Regions from separate parts of the Paenibacillus dendritiformis genome, predicted to be linked through region 1. Evidence: a T-box and tRNA genes for the amino acid it is inferred to sense, from the RefSeq annotation. Region 1 holds a T-box; the other holds one or more tRNA genes.

The links. A T-box is a leader RNA that pairs with one kind of tRNA and senses whether it is charged. The one in region 1 lies ahead of leuS (leucine--tRNA ligase), so its partner is inferred to be a tRNA-Leu.
Region 2: it has a tRNA-Leu gene. The T-box ahead of leuS (leucine--tRNA ligase) is inferred to sense a tRNA for this amino acid. The anticodon was not compared.

The regions. Positions count from the first base shown of each region.
Region 1 is NZ_AP025344.1:1,869,064-1,874,900, forward strand. It holds gene L6439_RS08205 (nicotinate-nucleotide adenylyltransferase) at 1-272, shown strand, start outside; gene yqeK (bis(5'-nucleosyl)-tetraphosphatase (symmetrical) YqeK) at 244-819, shown strand; gene rsfS (ribosome silencing factor) at 906-1,253, shown strand; gene L6439_RS08220 (CvfB family protein) at 1,250-2,206, shown strand; gene L6439_RS08225 (class I SAM-dependent DNA methyltransferase) at 2,294-3,055, shown strand; T-box leader at 3,168-3,396, shown strand; gene leuS (leucine--tRNA ligase) at 3,682-5,837, shown strand, end outside.
Region 2 is NZ_AP025344.1:4,305,910-4,311,746, forward strand. It holds gene L6439_RS19100 (sigma-54-dependent transcriptional regulator) at 20-1,723, opposite strand; tRNA gene L6439_RS19105 (tRNA-Leu) at 2,001-2,087, opposite strand; gene L6439_RS19110 (hypothetical protein) at 2,387-2,644, opposite strand; gene L6439_RS19115 (hypothetical protein) at 2,759-3,085, opposite strand; gene L6439_RS19120 (DNA uptake lipoprotein) at 3,322-3,969, shown strand; gene L6439_RS19125 (DedA family protein) at 4,010-4,624, opposite strand; gene L6439_RS19130 (YkvI family membrane protein) at 4,770-5,837, shown strand, end outside.

The DNA.
Region 1 (5,837 bases):
TGCCGAAGTGGCATCGGATCGACGAATTGATGCGTCTGATCCGCTTCGTCGGGTTGCACCGGCCGGGCATCGGCTGGAGCGAGGAGAAGCTGCCGGCTGCATGGCGGGGCCGCATCCTGGCGGCTGATATGCCCCAGATGGATATCTCCTCGACGGACATTCGGCAGAGAAGAGCGGGGGGACGCTCGATTCGCTATCTCGTTCCGGAAGCCGTCGAACATTATATGGCAAGGTGGGGGTTGTATGAATCTGACGCGCCAGCAACTGATTGAATCCGTCCAGGCGCAGATGCCGGCCGCGCGCTGGCAGCATACCCAGGGCGTAATGGATACGGCCGTGGTGTTGGCCCATCGCTTCGGCGCGGATCCGGAGAAGGCGGATCTGGCGGCAATTCTGCACGATGTCGCCAAGTATTGGCCGACCGAGCGGATGGAACAGGTCATTCGCGAAGAGAATCTGCCGCCCGAGCTGCTGGAATACGACAAGCAGCTCTGGCACGCGCCCGTTGGGGCGGTCGTCGCCGCCCGGGACTACGGCGTCCGGGATGAGGAGGTTCTGGATGCGATCCGCTACCATACATCGGGCCGGGCGCCGATGACCCTGCTCGACAAGGTGGTCTGTCTGGCGGATTATATCGAGCCGGGGCGGGATTTTCCGGGCGTGGACCGAATCCGGGAATTGGCCGGGCAGGATGTTAACCTTGCGCTTATCGCCGGCTTCGATTCCACGATCGGCTTTTTGCTTTCCCAGCGCCGGCGTATTTTTCCGTTAACGGTAATTGCACGGAACCGGCTGATTGAAGAATTAGAGCAGAATTAGGGAAGCCTAACGGCATAAGGGAAACGGAGCTGTATGCAATTCCGTTGCCGGAGTGCCAGTATATGAGGATTAATGGAGGTTACGGTATGACCATTCAACCAAGAGAGCTGCTCGACATCGTTGTCGCGGCGGCGGAAGAGAAAAAAGCGATGGATCTCGTCGTGCTCGATCTGCAGGGGATTTCCCTGATTGCGGATTATTTTGTCGTGTGCCACGGGAATTCGGATACCCAGGTGCAAGCGATTACGAACGAGGTGCGCAAGCGGGTTCACGAGGCGGGCGCAGCGGTCCGGGGAATGGAAGGCTTGGAATCCTCGCGCTGGGTCCTGCTCGATCTCGGCGATATCGTCATCCACATCTTCCATCGAGACGAGCGCGAATACTATAACATCGAGAAGTTGTGGTCCGACGCGAAAGTTGTGGAGATGGCATGACGCTGACCGCGGGCACGATAACACGGCTGCAGGTGGCGCGGGAGGTGTCGCCTTACGGCTACTTTCTGACAGACGGGGAACAGGACGTCATTCTTCATTATTCCGAATTGACAGATCCGGTGAAGCCGGGGGACGAGGTCGACGTCTTTTTATTCTATGATACGGAGGATCGGCTCGCATCGACCATGAAGCGCCCGTATCTCACCCTGGATGAGGTCGCGCCGCTCCAGGTGGCGGACATTCATCCCCGCTATGGCTGCTTCCTGGAAATGGGCATCGGGCGCCAACTGCTGCTTCCGAAGAGCGAACTGCCGGAATACGAGCCGCTCCATCCCCTAGTCGGGGACACCGTCTACGTGAAGATGGTCCATGACCGGGTAGGCCGGCTCGTGGCGCGGGCGGCATTGGAACAGGATCTTGTTCCGCTGGCTTTTGACGCGCCGGCCGCTTGGCGCAACACATGGCACGAGGCCATCGTCTACCGGCCGCTGAAGATAGGGACCTTCCTCGTGCTCGACGGCGGTCCGATCGGCTTCGGGGTCATCGGATTCCTGCACGAATCGATTCGGCCGCGGCCGCTCCGGCTCGGGGAGAAGGTGCGCGTGCGCGTCACCCATATCCGCGACGATGGCCGCGTGAACGTGACGATGGCCGAACGCAAGGAGATTGGCATGGACAGGGATGCGGATCGGCTGTTCTCGTTCTTGCGGGAGCGTCCGAACGGAGCGATGCCGTATTCGGACGAGACTCCGGCCGATATTGTGAAGCAGCGGTTCGGGATGAGCAAGTCGGCGTTCAAGCGCGCGGTCGGGCGCTTGATGAGGGCCGGCCTCGTCAAGCAGCAGGGAAGCTGGACGGAGCTGACGGAGAAAGGCGCGGCCCTTGGCCCGGATCAGCTCCAGCAGATCCTGCAGACCGAGAAGCCGGATCCGCCGCAGCTGAAGAAGCGCTGACACGCGGCACGTGAAGAAGCGCCGGCAACGGCGCAGGGGAAGAAGGCTAACAATGCCGCAGTGCGAGGGAAGGACGGAGAGGCTTGAATGGAATCTTACGGCCGCTTTGCCGCGGTCTATGACCGCTTGATGGAGGATATGCCCTATGACGCCTGGGTGCAATTCGCGGAGGAGGCGTGGCGGCGCTACTTGCCGTCGAAGCCGAAGCGGATTGTCGACCTCGGCTGCGGAACGGGCAACATTGCGCTTCCGCTCGCCGCCAGAGGATACGCGCTGACCGGCATCGATCGGTCAGAGACGATGCTGGCCGTCGCCGAGCAGAAGTCCGCCTCCGCGCCCGCGACATCCGGCAGCATCCGCTGGCTGTGCCAGGATATGCGGGCATGGAATGGTGGCGAGCCGGCAAACGCTGTCGTCTCGTTCTGCGATTGCCTGAATTACATCACCGAAGAGGAGGATGTGAAGCGGGTGTTCGCGGCCACGCATGGTCAGCTGCGCGACGGAGGCGTCTTCTTGTTCGATGTGCATCATATTCGCCAATTCGAGTCGTATGCGGAGTCGCAGCCTTTCGCGTATGACGAGGACGATCTCGCATATATCTGGTTCTGCGATTATGACGAGGCGAGACGGGAGATCGAGCATCAGCTGACTTTTTTCATTCGGCAAGATGAGGGCTCCCTGTTCGAACGGGTCGACGAAACCCATGTTCAGCGCGCCTATGAGACGGAAGCGATGGCGGCCTGGCTGCGCGAGGCCGGATTTGCCCGCGTGGACATGTATGCCGATTTCGCATGGGAGGCGCCGAACGGCCAGTCCGCGCGCATTTTCTATGTTGCAGTCAAGGAATAGCCGCCCATAACACGGCTGCTAGGCGACAATCGTTGACAATATCCTTAATTTTCATTATGATAGAGATGCTTGCGTAAGCTGGTCAAGGCTATGCATACAATTGAACAAGTGCAATCAGACTGTGATGAGGATCAGTAGCTCGATACGCGCATCGAACAGAGAGCCGGCGGGTGGTGGAAGCCGGTGATGGGCAGGAGCGAACTCGCCTCGGAGTCTCGCAGCCGAACGGCAGGGAGGCTGTGACGTTTCACCGGCGTTAACGGTGCAGAGGGAGTGGAAGGCAAAGCATGCCTTTCGCTAACTAGGGTGGTACCACGGGAATTGAACCTCTCGTCCCTAGCGTTTTCGCTAAGGGCGGGAGGTTTTTTTGGCTGTATCGGAATAGATAAGCGGCAGGCACGCGCATGATGTTTCGGTGGCAGCAGCATGAACCAGACCCGATGTCCGGCCCTATCCGGCAGATACGGAGCGGAAGCGGGAGGTGACCGCACGAATCGGGCGGAGTGGCCCGGTTCGGCCCGGAGGGGCGGGATGCCCGTCTCCTGCGGTTCAAGCATGATATTCGCATAAGGTGCGGGGCGGGCTGCGCGCGCAGCCTTCGCCAGGCACGGCAAGGAGGATTACGGATGAGTCAGGAAGTCAACCAGCCGCATGGCTATCAACCGCAAATTTTGGAAAAGAAATGGCAGCAGTACTGGGAAGAGCGCAAGACGTTCGCTACAGAGGAGAACTCCGGCAAGCCGAAGTTCTACGCGCTTGACATGTTCCCGTATCCTTCGGGCGCGGGATTGCATGTCGGCCACCCGGAAGGATATACGGCGACCGATATCATTTCCCGCTTCAAGCGCATGAGAGGGTACAATGTGCTTCATCCGATGGGCTGGGATGCGTTCGGCCTGCCGGCTGAGCAGCACGCGCTCGACACGGGCGAACATCCGCGCGACATTACGGTGAAGAACATCAACAATTTCCGCCGCCAGATTAAGTCGCTCGGCTTCTCTTATGACTGGGACCGGGAGATCAGCACCACCGATCCCGACTATTACAAATGGACCCAGTGGATATTCATCCAGCTCTACAAGCGCGGGCTCGCGTATGAAGCGGAGATTCCGGTGAACTGGTGCCCGGCGCTCGGCACGGTGCTGGCGAACGAGGAAGTGATCGACGGCAAGTCGGAACGCGGCGGCCACCCGGTGATCCGGAAGCCGATGCGGCAGTGGGTGCTGAAGATTACGGAATATGCGGAGCGGCTGCTCGCGGATCTGGATGAGCTGGATTGGCCGGAGAGCTTGAAAGATATGCAGCGCAATTGGATTGGACGCTCCGAAGGGGCGGAGGTCCGCTTCGCGATCGATGGACATGACGACCACATCACCGTGTTCACGACCCGCCCGGACACGCTGTTCGGCGCGACATACTGCGTCTTGGCGCCGGAGCACGAGCTGGTCGGCCGGATCACGGCTTCCGGGCAGCAAGCGGCGGTTCAAGCTTACCGGGAGCAGGCTGCGCGCAAGAGCGACCTGGAGCGCACCGATCTCGCGAAGGATAAGACAGGGGTATTCACCGGCGCGTACGCGATCAACCCGGTCAACGGGGCGAAGCTCCCGATCTGGATTGCCGATTACGTTCTCGCCGGCTACGGAACCGGGGCCATTATGGCCGTTCCGGGCCACGACCAGCGGGACTGGGAATTCGCGAAGCAATTCGATCTGCCGATCGTGGAAGTCGTCTCCGGCGGAGATGTGACGAAGGAAGCGTTCGGCGGCGACGGGCCGCATGTGAACTCGGACTTCCTGAACGGCCTCGGGAACGCTCAGGCGATTGCCCGCATGAATGAGTGGCTGACGGCGGAAGGCGTCGGCCAGCCGAAGGTGACGTACCGCCTGCGCGACTGGCTGTTCAGCCGCCAGCGGTACTGGGGGGAACCGATTCCGATTATTCATCTGGAGGACGGCACCATGAAGCCGATTCCGGAATCGGAGCTGCCGCTGATGCTGCCGGAGGTCGATCACATTCAGCCGTCGGGCACCGGCGAATCGCCGCTTGCGAACGTCGCCGAGTGGGTGAATACGGTCGATCCGGAGACCGGGATGCGCGCGCGCCGCGAGACGAACACGATGCCGCAGTGGGCCGGAAGCTGCTGGTATTATCTGCGCTTCATCGATCCGAAGAACGAGAAGGAGCTGTGCTCCAAAGAGAAGCAGGCAGAGTGGCTGCCGGTCGATCTGTATATCGGCGGAGTGGAGCATGCGGTCCTCCACTTGCTGTATGCGCGCTTCTGGCATAAGGTGCTCTACGATATCGGCGTCGTTGAGACGAAGGAGCCGTTCCAGAAGCTGGTCAACCAGGGGATGATCCTCGGCACGAACGGCGAGAAAATGTCCAAATCCCGCGGCAATGTCATCAATCCGGATGATATCGTGAACGAATTCGGCGCGGATACGCTGCGAATGTACGAAATGTTCATGGGGCCGCTCGAGATTACGAAGCCATGGAACGAGAAGGGCGTCGAAGGCATGTTCCGATTCCTGAACCGGATCTGGCGCCTGTTCATCGCGGAGGACGGCCAACTGAACAGCAAGATTACGGACGGGCCGGGAGAAGACAGCTTCATTCGGACCTGGCACAAGACCGTGAAGAAAGTGACCGAGGATATTGAGGCGATGCGGTTCAATACGGCCATCAGCCAGTTGATGATCTTCATTAATGACGCGTACAAGGCAGAGACGCTGCCGCGCCAGGCGATGGAGAACTTCGTGCAGCTGCTGTCGCCGCTCGCTCC
Region 2 (5,837 bases), 2.4 Mb from region 1:
CAACAAAAAAAGCCGAAACTTATTGTTTCAGCTTTCTCCATAAAGTAGAACGGTTAATCCCCAAGCGTTCGGCCACCCGGGTCTGATTGTCGTGTTCCTCTTTCATAATGGCATGGATAATCCGCTTTTCAATCTCGTCCAGCGTGCCCTCCAGAAAATCGCGCGGCAACGGAGCGGGAGCGTTCGGCCTGGCCCGCTTGGCATCAAGCAGCCGCGTCAACTGTGTCTTCCCGATAACATACCCTTTCTCCGCGGTAACCGCATCTTTCAACAGCGCTTGCAGTTCGGCCGCGTTGCCTGGCCATGGATAAGCCTCCAGCAGCTCGATGGCATCCTCTTTCAGCTTGACCGGCGAAGTGCCCAATGTTCCATGAAAATCGGCAATATAGTAGGCGGCCAGCGGCTTGATGTCTTCCTTCCGCTCACGCAAAGGAGGCACACTCACTCTGACGTTCCCTTCATCGAACAGCAACCCCTGATATACGCGGTCCTCCCGCTCCAGCGCGACGACAATGGCCGGACGGGTGTCCGCCTGTTCGCGGATCAACGTCTGCAGCCGCAGCGCGTCCTCCCGCTCTAACTGCTCCAGACCATTAATATACACGGTCAGGATATCGGAATCGAGCACGGCGAGCTCCGTCAGCGCTTGCCGTGCCGTCAGGCAGGCGTACAGCCCCCGTCCTCCATGCTTCTTGACATGGATGTACCGCGACAATAGTTGCTTGCCGCTGCCCGCTTCGCCGATCAAAATGAAACAGCTGCCGTCAAGCCGGCCATCGATCGCCCGGAGACATCGGCTCATCGCTTCGCTCTCGGCGAGAATGACCGGGAGCCGGGACACTTCCTCGACAGGACAAACTTCGCGTGCCCCCTTCTCCGGCAAAGAAGAAAAGGAAAAGAGATAATACGTCTTCCCCAATATTTCTTTGCGCACCCGCCGCTGCTTGAACTTGCCTGTCTCGCTTGCCCGGATCGCAAGCAAATTTTCCGTGTGCGGATCTTGGCGAATATCGGCTACCAACTCATCGATCGGCACCGGGCAAGCCACATGGCTTGTCCACTGCTCGAGCAGGATCTCGCCTTGCTGTCCAAGCACGATCAGGTCGGACGCCGTCTCCGCAAGCAAGGATCGCAAAAAAGCGATGTCCCATTGCTGGCGCCGGTACAACCGGTATATTGATTTCGCCTTATGGAACGCTTCGAAGATAGCCTCGCGCCCGGACTGGATCAGAATCCCTTTCTGCTGATGCTTGGCCGCGGCCTCGACGGTAACGACATCGCCAATAATCAGTTCATATCCCTTCCGCTTGAGCTCCGCCAGAATGGATTCTACCTCCCCGGCCTCCTCAACCGTACAGACTTCAACCCCGATATCGAGCACATCCGCAATCGCCTTGGCTCCCAACGTAATGTTCGCAAAGCCGACAATCGCTTTTTTTCCCGGGAAATCGTTCGTCAAGGTCAGCACCCGCAGCATGTCGTAACCCGAGACGTGCACATCAATCACCGGGATCCCGACCTCAGGCTCGATCAACTTGGCCGTGCCTCCCCGGCTAATAATGATATCGAAGCCCTGTCGCTCCGCTTCCCGGGCTATCGGAACCGCTTCCTGAAGGTTGCCTACTTCGATGCGGATATCCAGCTCCCGGTCTTCGCTCCGGCACTCCTCGATAAGCGGCGTCATTGCCGGGTAAGGAGCTATAACCAATGTTTTAATCGTCATCCGAACTCACCTGCTCTATTTGTATGCCCATAACTCGTTTTGCCCCTGCGCAAAACAACGGCATCAAGCATCATTCCTTCCTGCTCCATGTTCTATCCATCATTCGGATTTGCAGAGGCATTTATACTTCATCTCAGACCAGTATAATACAATTTTTATCGCATGAAGCATCGAAAAATCGTGATTATGCGAAACAATAACGGGGCAATATGCAAAAAGGCCCATAAATTACCCGGAAGCAATTTATGAGCCGTCAAAGTCAATATTAGAGTGAATATGGTGCGGTCAAGAGGACTCGAACCTCCACGGGTGTTACCCCACTAGAACCTGAATCTAGCGCGTCTGCCAATTCCGCCATGACCGCATACTTAGTATCTTACATTTCGTAATTTAATTTTGTTAGCGACAAGAAATATAATATCATGCATCCGGAAATGCGTCAACACTTTTCGAAAAAAAATTTAAATTCACTTGTAACCGTGTCAAATGGGCCCGTTGCCGCTGCCGAGCGCGAGGTCTGTCCATTATAATGTTCGCAAACGAAACGACGGCCAAGACAACGTGACCATGGAGATCGTGGCGTTGCCGGTTCCAGGGACGAGCCTCGATACAGAAGAAGGACTGGCCCGGCAATTCGGCAGTCCTTCCCTATCGATATCTGGCTCAGGCTTCGCCTTCGGATGCACCGGCTAGCGGGCCCGGCTTCCACTCCCCAAGCTCCGTCCGCGGCTCGCTGAAGGGCTGAATCAAGTAGCTCCTGCTGAGCTTCACGATGCGCCGGTTGCGTTTTCGAATCATCACCTCGTCATGGCTCCAGGCGACGACGATGCCGATAACATCATTTGCTTCGAGCATGTCCCGCACGACGCGCACCTTCGTGCCCTCCTGGCGGAAGCGATCAAGCATCTTCTCGTCCATCATGGCCGCATCTCCTTTCTCGTAAGAGGGTCATCCCTCGCATCTGGCCTATGCTTCGAATAGGAACAAGGCCTGCCGGCTGACGCTGACAGGCCTTGCACCCTTCGTCACGTGAGGTTATCCGCCGACATGCTCTCTGGAATCGTTCGTCTCGAACCAATAATCCAGCACTTTCGCCGACATGACGCGCTGTTGTATATATTCGACTTGCTGCGGGGTGAATTGCTCTTGCCAAGCCACCTGCAGCTGTTCGCACAGTTTGACGATAGTCAGTAATTCAGACCAGGCCACGTAACGTTTGTACCAGAAAAATTGAGGGTGTTCAATCATATAGGGGTACAAATCATCGAACTCCGTATGCTTACAATCGAGAGCCCGTTCAAAATGAACCTTCGCTTCCGAGACCTTCTCCTGCAAAAAACGAGCTGTTGGTTGATCAATCATCTTCGTCGCCCCCTCTCACCAACTTATCTTTATTATATGCCAAACAGGTGAATGGAGAAAAGCAGGCAATTTCATACAACGACTGCAACTTATTGGAGCGAGCTCCGTCTATATTAGTGAGAGCGTCTGCAAACCCGCTCTCCTTAGTTACAAGTAACCTGTAACGGTACCGATCCAAACCGATCCTATACCTATAGTCATACCCGCCGCGAGGCGGCGAAGGAGGAACCCCACCAATGACCCGTGCCCCGATAACCCGAATGCTGCTTATCGTTGCAGCTGCTGCCGCTCTTGGCGCTCTTCTGTCCGGCTGTACGACCCAGGCCGGCAGCGCGCCGCCGGCCAGCCCGCAAGCTCCGTTTACGGCCAAGCCGGCCCCGGCGGACGAGACTCCGGCCTCAGGCAAGGAAAAGACGCGAGAACGGACCGAGATTGCTTCGAACAAGGATAATTCCCGTTCCGGCACGGGCGATGAAGCCGACTTCAATCGGAAGCAGCCGCAGCTGAAGGGAATCGGCCTGAGCGATACCGAGGAGAAGGTGCGGGAACTCTGGGGAACGCCTGTGTCCCAATTCGTGATGGACGACGAGGAGCCGATTCATGTGCTGGAATATGACGGATTTTCGTTCGGCTGTCATGATGACGCTAAGGTCGTCTTTGTCGAGGTGTCGGGCGACGGCTCGTCTACCGGCATCACGGGCCTGCGTATCGGAGGCAAAAGCGATGCTGCCGTGAAAGCGCTCGGCAAGCCCGATCAAGATACCGGCTACGCCTGGAGCTACCAAGCGGCCAATGCCCTGCTTCGGCTTGATCTCGATCCGAAATCAGGCAAGATTCAGTCCGTCAAGCTGTTCCCGATGGAGGAGAACCCGGCGAAGGCTTGATTTGCCCGCCTGATCATAGAACGCCTTGAGCCGTTAAGGATCAAGGCGTTTGTTTTGGCCGGACGCGGCGCCGGATAAGGACATACACGAGCGATCCGATCAGCAAGAGCATCGCTGCCAAGCACGCCACATAGATCGTTCCTCTCGTATGAATCCATTGAACGGCCGCTTCCCAATGAACTCCGACGAAATGCCCTATCGTCAGAAAAGTCGCTACCCAGATCAGCGCTCCCGTTCCGGCTGCAAATAAATAAAGAGACCAATTCATGCGTGCCATTCCGGCCAGATAACAGGTCAAATGGCGCAGGCCGGGCACAAAATACCCAAAGACGATAGCCCATGGACCGAACCGCTGGAACCAGCGCTCGGTTCGTTCCACCCGGGCAGGCGTCAGCTTCACCCGCTTGCCGTACCGATCCAGCAGCGGCTTGCCGACCCTCCGCCCCACGATATAGCTGACCGTCATGCCGGTCATGCTCCCGGCCAGGCATACGGCGAACGCGGGCACGTACCCGAACGGCCCTTCCACCGTCAAGCTGCCGACGAAGACCATGATCGTCTCATCCGGGATCGGCAGTCCGACAATGCCAAGCGCCAGCAGAAAAAATAAAGCTATGTACCCGAAATGGGTCAATGCCCATGTAATCTCCAGCAACCAAGGCTCCTCCTCTCAAGTCCCTTACTATCTTACCACATTGAGGGAGTCATGTCCGGCCCAAGCTTGTCATACGTATAGTAATGCGAACAAGCTAACTCTTTCCTTCGCAACAAGCTTTGTCGGACAAGGAGGCGCCTAACCGTTGAGACAGTCGCTGCGGATATTTCAGATTGCTTTCACTTACGTCGGAACCGTCGTCGGAGCCGGATTTGCGACGGGACAAGAGATTTTGCAGTTTTTCACCAAATACGGATGGATCGCTTCCTTCACGATCGGAGTGTCCAGCCTCATCTTTCTCTTCCTCGGAACGAAGCTGATGCTGATTGCCCAGCAGATCCAGGCCCGTTCCTATGAAGATGTGAACCATTATTTATTCGGTTCGCGAATCGGCGGCTGGGTCAGCATTTTCGCCATGATCGTCATTGTGAGCGTGAACGGGGTCATGCTTGCGGGCGCAGGGTCGGTCTTCGTTCAGCAGTTGAATTTCCATTACCAGACCGGACTCCTGCTGACAATCGTATCCGCCTATTTCATCATCAACCGGGGAATGAGCGCGATATTGAGCCTTAACTCGCTCGTCGTCCCTACCATGCTCGTCTTTACCGTCATGATCGTAACCCAGACGCTGCATATGCCGAACGCGGGACGGGTTTTCACCATCACGACCGACACATCGTGGTATGCCGCATGGACAGCTCCCTTGCTGTACAGCGCGTTCAATCTCGCGATGGCCCAGGCGGTGCTCGTCCCGCTGGGCGCCTCGATGCCGAACAAGCGTATCATACGCATCGGAGGCGCGATCGGGGGCGTCCTCATCGGCATCCTGCTGCTGGCAGGCCATCTGGCGCTCTCCGTCCATATGCCAGGCATACAGCAGTTCGACATTCCGATGGGGGAGATCGCGCATTCGCTCGGCATCACCATCCAGCTTATTTATGTTCTGCTCATCTTTTCGGAAATTTTCACGACCTTTATCGCCGATTTGTACGGCATTACGCTCCAGCTTCACCAACGGACCGGAGTGCCGAAGAAGCTGATCACGGCGGTCATCATGATGATTTGCTTTACCATCAGCCAATTCGGCTTCCGCAATCTGATTTCGTTCCTGTACCCGCTATTCGGCATGTTCAGCCTCATCTGGCTCTACTTGCTGCTGCGGGCGGCCTCCCCGCCGAAGCCCTGGCCGGAACCTCCCTCCGCTCCATCTCCT